DNA from 4 places in the Serratia sp. AS12 genome. Region 2 is predicted to be linked to each of the others. Evidence: predicted binding sites of a transcription regulator. Region 2 holds the regulator's gene; each other region holds the start of a gene.
The links. Region 2 encodes PurR, which represses purine synthesis genes. Its sites were predicted from a motif close to CANGCAAACGTTTGCNTG; they were not measured.
Positions count from the first base shown of each region.

Region 1: the regulator PurR is predicted to act here: its motif matches at 1,251-1,268, upstream of purT (formate-dependent phosphoribosylglycinamide formyltransferase).
Region 3: the regulator PurR is predicted to act here: its motif matches at 746-763, upstream of purH (bifunctional phosphoribosylaminoimidazolecarboxamide formyltransferase/IMP cyclohydrolase).
Region 4: the regulator PurR is predicted to act here: its motif matches at 1,641-1,658, upstream of guaD (guanine deaminase).

Region 1 is NC_015566.1:3,084,155-3,086,362, forward strand. Features, by position in the region: gene dbpA (ATP-dependent RNA helicase DbpA) at 1-1,082, opposite strand, end outside; gene purT (formate-dependent phosphoribosylglycinamide formyltransferase) at 1,325-2,208, shown strand, end outside.
Region 2 is NC_015566.1:2,297,094-2,299,301, forward strand. Features, by position in the region: gene punR (DNA-binding transcriptional activator PunR) at 1-448, shown strand, start outside; gene purR (HTH-type transcriptional repressor PurR) at 445-1,470, opposite strand; gene SERAS12_RS26215 (YnhF family membrane protein) at 1,794-1,883, shown strand; gene SERAS12_RS10755 (C40 family peptidase) at 2,098-2,208, opposite strand, start outside.
Region 3 is NC_015566.1:293,373-295,580, reverse strand. Features, by position in the region: rRNA gene SERAS12_RS01330 (16S ribosomal RNA) at 1-289, opposite strand, end outside; gene purH (bifunctional phosphoribosylaminoimidazolecarboxamide formyltransferase/IMP cyclohydrolase) at 925-2,208, shown strand, end outside.
Region 4 is NC_015566.1:2,416,755-2,418,962, reverse strand. Features, by position in the region: gene xdhA (xanthine dehydrogenase small subunit) at 1-99, opposite strand, end outside; gene guaD (guanine deaminase) at 96-1,427, opposite strand; gene SERAS12_RS11320 (fibronectin type III domain-containing protein) at 2,088-2,208, shown strand, end outside.

The DNA of each region.
Region 1 (2,208 bases), 790 kb from region 2:
TGGTACTCCTCGACCGCATGCGCACGCTCCATCTCCTGCGGCGTACACAGACTGATCGCCAGGCCGTTCAGGCCCGCGCGGCCAGTACGGCCAATACGGTGTACGTGTACTTCCGGATCAAACGCCAGCTCATAGTTGACTACCAGCTCCAGCTCTTTGATATCCAGCCCGCGAGCGGCAACGTCGGTCGCTACCAGCACCCGGCAACTGCGGTTGGCAAAACGCACCAGCACCTGATCGCGATCGCGCTGTTCCAGATCGCCGTGCAGCGCCGATACGCTGATACCACGGGCTTCCAGCGCTTCATATACGCTCTGACAATCGCGTTTGGTGTTGCAGAACACCACGCAGGAAGAAGGTTGGTAATGGCGGATGGCGGATACCAGCACCGCCGGGCGCTGATCGCGGGTGGTTTCGTAGAAGCGTTGTTCAATGGAGGTCTGATCATCGCCATCGTCCACTTCCACATTCAAGGGTTCACGTTGCACGCGGGCGCTGATGCGCTCGATGCCGCTCGGGTAGGTCGCGGAGAACAACAGAGTCTGGCGCTGCGGCGGGGTGTAACTGATCACATCGTCGATATCATCGGCAAAGCCCATGTCCAGCATGCGATCGGCTTCGTCCAGCACCAGCACTTTCAGTTCATCCAGCACCAGCGTTTTCTTGCGCAGATGCTCTTGAAGACGCCCCGGTGTGCCCACCACGATATGCGGCGCATGCACCAGCGAATCGAGCTGTGGCCCCATCGGTTGGCCGCCGCACAGGGTCAGAATTTTGATGTTCTGGGTAAAGCGCGCCAGCCGACGCAGCTCTTTGCTTACCTGGTCAGCCAACTCGCGTGTCGGGCACAAGATCAACGCCTGTGCCGCCACCTGGGAAACATTGATTTTATCCAGCAGGCCGATACCGAACGCAGCCGTTTTACCGCTGCCGGTTTTTGCTTTGGCTCGTACGTCCTGCCCTTTCAGGATGGCGGGCAACGCGGCGGCCTGCACCGGCGTCATTTCGGCATACCCCAGTTCGTTGAGGTTGGCCAACTGTTCGGCTGGCAGCGGCAGGGAAGAAAAAGATACTGTGCTCACGGCGATAACTCTTATATGACAAATGGAATGGCGGCGCGCCCACGGGCTGGCGCCGAATCAACCGCAGATGATAACAGAGATAGTAGGAATTACGGATTTCACGCATAAAAAAAGCCACCGGATGCATTTTTTTGGCAATAACATCGCCGGCCCCATCCCCCGCCTGCACGCGCAAACGTTTTCGTATATACTGCACACCCGTTATCAGACCGCCTTAAATCCACAGATCCAGGTACGAGACTATGTTAACTATTGGAACCGCCCTGCGCCCGTCCGCCACTCGCGTTATGCTGCTCGGCTCCGGCGAGCTGGGTAAAGAAGTTGCCATCGAATGCCAGCGTTTAGGACTGGAAGTGATTGCCGTAGACCGCTATGCGGACGCACCTGCCATGCACGTGTCGCACCGCAGCCACGTCATCAACATGCTGGACGGCAACGCGCTGAAAGCCCTGATTGAACAGGAACGTCCCGATTACATCGTACCGGAGATCGAAGCCATCGCCACCAGCATGCTGGTTGAGTTGGAGCAACAAGGGCACCGTGTAGTGCCCTGTGCCGAAGCAACGCGCCTGACCATGAACCGCGAAGGCATTCGCCGCCTGGCCGCAGAAACCCTGGGCCTGCCAACCTCCAGTTACCGCTTCGCCGACGGTGAAGAAGCCTTCCGGCAGGCCGTCGCCGAAATTGGCTATCCGTGCATCATCAAACCGGTCATGAGTTCCTCCGGCAAAGGCCAGAGCCTGATCCGCAGCCCGGAACAGCTGAAAACCGCCTGGGATTACGCCCAACAGGGCGGCCGCGCCGGCGGCGGCCGAGTGATTGTCGAAGGTCTGGTGAAATTTGATTTTGAAATTACCCTGCTGACCATCAGCGCGATCGACGGTGTCCATTTCTGTGCGCCAATAGGCCACCGTCAAGAGGACGGTGATTACCGTGAGTCGTGGCAACCGCAACGGATGAGCGAACTGGCGCTGAACCGCGCGCAGGAGATCGCGCAAAACGTGGTGCAGGCATTGGGTGGGTTTGGCCTGTTCGGCGTTGAATTGTTCGTCTGCGGCGATGAGGTGATCTTCAGCGAGGTGTCACCGCGCCCGCACGATACCGGCATGGTGACGCTGATCTCGCA
Region 2 (2,208 bases):
GCGTTGGTTGTGTGTCGCCAGCCCACAGCATCCATTAGCGGGGTTGGATGGCCTGCTGAATGATGATCAGCTCCGGCCTTTCCCTTCGCTGTGTCTGGAGGATACGTCACGCAATCTGCCCAAGCGGGTTACCTGGACGCTGGACAATCAACGGCGGCTGGTGGTGCCGGATTGGGCCTCTGCGGTGGATTGTCTGTGTGCTGGGTTGTGCGTCGGCATGATGCCTGCGCATCAGGTGCTGCCGTTGGTGCAGCGTGGCGAGTTGGTGGCGCTGCAACTGCAACAGCCATTTCCCGCCAGCCCATGCTGCCTGACCTGGCAGCAGAATACCCCATCGCCGGCGATGGCCTGGCTGCTTGATTATCTGGGGGATAGCGAAACCTTGAATCAGGAATGGTTAAGCGAAGTGACGCCGGAAACCGCCTTGGCTCCCGGCGCTGGCGACTAGCGGCGGTAATCGATGAAGGGACCGTCGGCGACCGAGCGGCGTTCAACCAGCTTCGGATGTACTTCAATGACTTGCGATTCTTCACGCTTGCTGATGATGCGATCCAGCAGCATGGTGAACGCCATCTCGCCCAAACGCTCTTTGGGCTGATGGATGGTCGTCAGTGCCGGCGTGAAATAGCGGGCGTTGCGCACATTATCGTAACCAATAACGGAAATATCCTGCGGTACGCGTAACCCCAGCTCATCAGCGGCGCAAATAGCACCCATTGCCATGATGTCGCCGCCGCAGAATACCGCCGTCGGGCGCTGTTTCTGCGATAATATCTGGTGCATGGCCTTGTAGCCGGATTCCGGTTCGAAGTCACCCTGTACAATCCACTCGTCGCGTACCTCGATATTGGCTTCTTCCATGGCTTTTAAAAAGCCCTGATGGCGGCCGCCGCCGGTATTGCGCGCTAATTGGCCCGGAATGGCGCCAATCTCACGGTGGCCACGCTCGATCAGATAGCGGCCGGCCAGATAACCGCCTTCGAAGGCGTTGTCGATAATGGTATCGGTAAAATCACCGCGCGCTGCGCCCCAGTCCATGACCACCATCGGGATGTTACGGTAATCTTCCAGCATCCCCAGCAATTGATCCGGGTATTCAGAGCACATCACCAGCAGGCCATCGACGCGTTTTTGCGCCAGCATCGCCAGATAAGCGCGTTGCTTGTCCAGGTTATTGTGCGAGTTACACAGGATCAGCGTATAGCCTTTGCTGTAACAGCTGTTTTCCACCGCCTCGATCACTTCGGCGAAATAGGGCGCTTCGCTGGAGGTAGCCAGCAGACCGATAGATTTAGTGTGATTGACTTTCAGGCTGCGCGCCACGGCGCTGGGAGAATAGTGCAGCTCTTTGATCGCGGCCGCAACGGCCGCTTTAGTCTCTTCGGCGACGAAACGAGTCTTATTGATGACGTGCGAAACGGTGGTGGTGGAAACGCCAGCGCGTTTGGCCACATCTTTAATCGTTGCCATGTAAAGAATGACTCCTGAACTCACATGTTGCAGCATGTAAGTGTGATGTTAATCGTTTGCCTGCGTAGATCCTTCTTCCAAATAAGCGAAGCTGAGTTTTTAGTGTGTTGAAGTCGTCAGCGTTTGGTCAGGAGGGCATTTTTGCCGGTACGCAGTTGTGAACTGCGAATTTTGTCCCATATTGAGCCAAAGTGGAAGAGGTAATCAGTATTATAAACCGGGAAATGATAACAAGATTTTATTGTCTAACTGTGGGAAAATGGGTTGACGCATTAATTGTGTGCCTTTTATCCTTGGGATAACCCGTCTGAAAAGGAGTTGTAATGGATACCGATCTGAAAATGTCACTGTTCACCACTGTGTGTGCGCTGGCCGTTATTATTGCTTTTAGCTTCACCGCGGCGTTGAACTGATCCCCGGTTGTCACACAGGCGCAGTCCGCAGTCCGCTGTGCCTGTTCGCATTTTCCCGCCGCTACGTCAGATTTTTCCCCAAGTGCTCCGTTCACTCACACCCGGATGTCTTCCATGCGGCTTCGTTAAACTGTGGTCTGAGAACGACGAAAGGGCCTAAGGTCAGGTAGGCGGTGAGGCGTGCGGCTGGGGGGAGAGCCAGCCGCGGAGGCGATTATCGAATGGTTTTCGGCGTTACCACACGGCGGGCGCCAATGTAGTGGTTTTGCCAGTAGTCGTTGTCCAACTGGCTGATACGGATTTCCTCACCGGTACGCGGTGACTG
Region 3 (2,208 bases), 2.0 Mb from region 2:
CTAGGGATCGTCGCCTAGGTGAGCCATTACCCCACCTACTAGCTAATCCCATCTGGGCACATCTGATGGCGTGAGGCCCGAAGGTCCCCCACTTTGGTCCGTAGACGTTATGCGGTATTAGCTACCGTTTCCAGTAGTTATCCCCCTCCATCAGGCAGTTTCCCAGACATTACTCACCCGTCCGCCGCTCGTCACCCGGAGAGCAAGCTCTCCTGTGCTACCGCTCGACTTGCATGTGTTAGGCCTGCCGCCAGCGTTCAATCTGAGCCATGATCAAACTCTTCAATTTAAAAGTTCGATTTGCTTCAACTCGTGAAGCGATGCTCAAAGGTTACTAAATGAATTTTACTTCAGTAGTCACTCTTCAAGACTTGATATTCTTTCGCACCCGAAGGTACTGGATATCGTCTTGTGGAGTGCCCACACAGATTGTCTGATAAATTGTTAAAGAGCAGTGAGTTAGCCGCCGTAGCTTGCTATCTCGAGGTGGCGTATATTACGCTTTCCTCTTTCAGAGTCAACCCTAATTTTCAGGATTTTTTCTCTTCGAACCCCGGAGACTCTGTGAAGTTGTTCACATGTTCCGTGTCGATGGAGGCGCATTATAGGGAGTTCCTCGCAGGCCGCAACAGGTATTTTCGTCAAAAACGATCGTTTGCTGCATTCCACAGCAAAACCCGCCTTTATACCCTGTTGTGCACAACTTTATCCACAGAACCCATTTGCGCGGAAAATTTACGAGCACCGCGCAAACGTTTTCGCTACAATTCCTCGCGACGAAACGCTCCCTCTTTTATAAGGTCGTTACCTGAATCTGTGCCCGATTGCTCCTCTATAGAGAGAAAATCCTTTCCTTATAGAGAGAAGCAGGTGGAAATTCACGTAACGCTCTTTATTGCGACTCCAAAGCCAAGGGATAAAACCATGCAACAACCTCGTCCAATCCGCCGGGCTCTGCTCAGCGTCTCCGACAAAGCCGGTATCGTTGAATTCGCCGAAGCGCTTTCCCAGCGTGGCGTCGAACTACTCTCCACCGGCGGCACCGCCCGCTTGCTGGCAGATGCCGGCCTGCCTGTTACCGAAGTTTCCGACTACACCGGTTTCCCGGAAATGATGGACGGACGAGTTAAGACCCTGCATCCCAAAGTACACGGTGGCATTCTGGGCCGTCGCGGTCAGGACGATGCGATCATGGGCCAGCACGACATCAAGCCGATCGACATGGTGGTCGTTAACCTTTATCCGTTCGCCCAGACAGTCGCGCGCCCGGACTGCTCGCTGGAAGACGCCGTCGAGAATATCGATATCGGCGGCCCGACCATGGTGCGCTCCGCTGCCAAGAACCATAAAGACGTCGCCATCGTGGTGAAGAGCAGCGACTACGCCGCCATCATTACCGAGATGGATAACAACAATGGCTCGCTGCAATACGCCACCCGTTTCGATCTGGCGATTAAAGCCTTCGAGCATACCGCCGCCTACGACAGCATGATCGCCAACTACTTCGGCGCACTGGTTCCGGCCTATCACGGTGATACTGAACAACCTGCCGGCCGTTTCCCCCGCACCCTGAACCTTAACTACATCAAGAAGCAGGATATGCGCTACGGTGAAAACAGCCACCAGCAAGCTGCCTTCTATATAGAAGAGAACGTTCAGGAAGCTTCTGTCGCTACCGCAGACCAGTTGCAGGGCAAGGCACTGTCCTATAACAACATCGCCGATACCGACGCCGCGCTGGAATGCGTAAAAGAGTTCGGCGAGCCGGCCTGCGTGATCGTCAAGCACGCCAACCCATGCGGTGTGGCGATCGGCGACGATATTCTGGCGGCCTACGAGCGCGCCTACCAGACCGACCCGACCTCGGCGTTTGGCGGTATCATCGCCTTCAACCGTGAGCTGGATGCCGCAACCGCGCAAGCCATCATTAGCCGCCAGTTCGTGGAAGTGATCATCGCACCGAGCATCAGCCAGGAAGCCCGCACGCTGTTGGCCGCCAAACAAAACGTGCGCGTACTGGCCTGCGGCCAGTGGCAGCAGCGCGTTGCCGCTCTGGACTTCAAACGCGTCAACGGCGGCCTGTTGGTGCAGGATCGCGATCTGGGTATGGTTAACGAGGGCGATCTGCGCGTGGTATCCGAACGTCAGCCAAGCGCTCAGGAACTGCGTGATGCATTGTTCTGCTGGAAAGTGGCCAAGTTCGTTAAA
Region 4 (2,208 bases), 120 kb from region 2:
GCAACGGCCCAGGTTGCGGCGCAGATAGTTCAGCACCGTGGTATTGGGATCGAGCGCGCTTTCACTTTTTAGCGTTTGATTAAGCAGGAACTGGATCATGCTGCCTCCTGGTGCGCGGCCGCGCGATAAACCACTTTGCCGTCAACGTAGGTGCGATAAACGTTGCGATCGTCCCCCAGCGTCATCAGCAAGAACAACTGGTCCGCCAGTTCGCGGCTGTTTTCATGACGCAGCTTCTGCAGCGGCGACACCGCGGGATCCAACACCACAAAATCAGCCTCTTTACCGACGTCGAAGTTACCGATTTTATCGTCCAGCGCCAACGCGCGCGCACCGCCCAAGGTAGCGTGATAGAAGGCTTCGCAGGCGGAGAGTTTATAGCGCTGCAACTGGCCGATCTTGTAAGCCTCGCCCAGCGTTTGCAGCATATTGAAGGTGGTGCCTGCGCCAACATCGGTGCCGATGCCCAGCTTCACCTGCTTCTGCCAGGCTTTTTGCAGATTGAACAGCCCGCTGCCGAGAAACAGGTTGGAGGTCGGGCAGAAAGCGATCGCCGAACCGGTCTGGCACAGGCAATCCCACTCTTGCTCTTCCAGGTGCAGACAGTGAGCGAATACGCTTTTCTCGCCGGTCAGGCCGTACTGGTGATACACATCCAGATAGCTGAGGCTCTCCGGGAACAACGCTTTCACCCAGGCCACTTCATCCAGGTTCTCGCTCAGGTGGGTGTGCAGCCAGGCATCCGGAAACTCTTCGCGCAGCCGCTGCACCTGCGCCAATAGCGCTGGGGTGCTGGTGGGGGCGAAACGCGGCGTTATCGCATAGCCCAGGCGTTGTTTGCCGTGCCAGCGCTCGATCAGTTCACGCGTTTGCCGGTAGCTTTGCTCCGGGGTTTCCAGCAGTTCATCCGGTGCGTGGCGGTCCATCATCACTTTGCCGGCGATAAGACGCATGTTCAGCGCCGCCGCCTGGCTGAACAACGCGTCAACCGACTGCGGATGTACCGTACCGAACACCAGCGCCGTGGTGGTGCCGTTGCTTAGCAGTTGTTGCAGGAAGAACGCCGACATCTTGCCGGAATGCCGTTCGCAGCAGAACTGGCTTTCGGTCGGGAAAGTGTAGTGTTTCAACCACGCCAACAGTTGATCGCCATAGGCGCCGATCATTTCGGTTTGCGGATAGTGAATATGGGTGTCGATAAACCCCGGCACGATCAGCTTGTCCCGATAATGTGTCACCTCGAAACCGGGCGGCAGCAGCGGTTCACCCTGCTGCCAACTGCCATGCCAAACAATCGCCCCTTCGTTAAGCAGCATTAATCCATCGGGAATATGCCGCAATTGCTCATTCAACTGTTGCGGACTCTCCCCGCAGGCAGCGATATCGAAAAAATTGCCACGAATAGCCGTGGTGAATTGCATGTGCATGTTGCCGTTCCTTTTCTACCGACCCACATACCGCCCCCCGTTGAGTAAACTCAATCCGATGGAATATGTCGGTCTTTTTATCGTTTGCAGATGTTGATTTAAGGATAGCAAAGGGTGTGCCACATGCTGTGGCAATTACCATATTTTCTTTAAAAACAATGCATTGAAATAATAATCATCTATTTTGAAATTCACAAAAAATAATATGGAAAATAAGCAACCGATTGCCTGTGTGTTTAAAAAAAAGGTTGCACCAATGCCGGGCATTGATGCACGTCACCTCAGACAGATGATTCTCACTCCGATGTTATCCAATCGCATTAATACTCACTTAAATCATTCAGATAAAAACAATTTCAAATGGCGATAATTTAATTTCTCAATCATTTGAATCATTAAAAATATTTACAGAATAATGTTGATCAATATCAACATGTGCGTCATTATCGTATGGCTTTATATTAATAAGCGCTATTATGGAAAGGATTCAAAGATTCTCGCAAGCCAAATAAGATAATGCCTCTCACCTAAAAAACAAACGAATTGCAATGAGCTGCGATTGAAAAACGTTATACCCATATTTTATAAGCATGATATGCACATTAACGTTCAATTTTCACACTGAACCATCACGTTGTAATCACATAAGGAAAAGTATTTATGCTTAACCCTACCGTTTTACATCAATATAAAAATAAAACCCGAGATTCCGCGTCACTGATGCCCGATATGTCAGGAAAAAATATCCTGATGGGATTCTGGCATAATTGGGCCCCCGAGC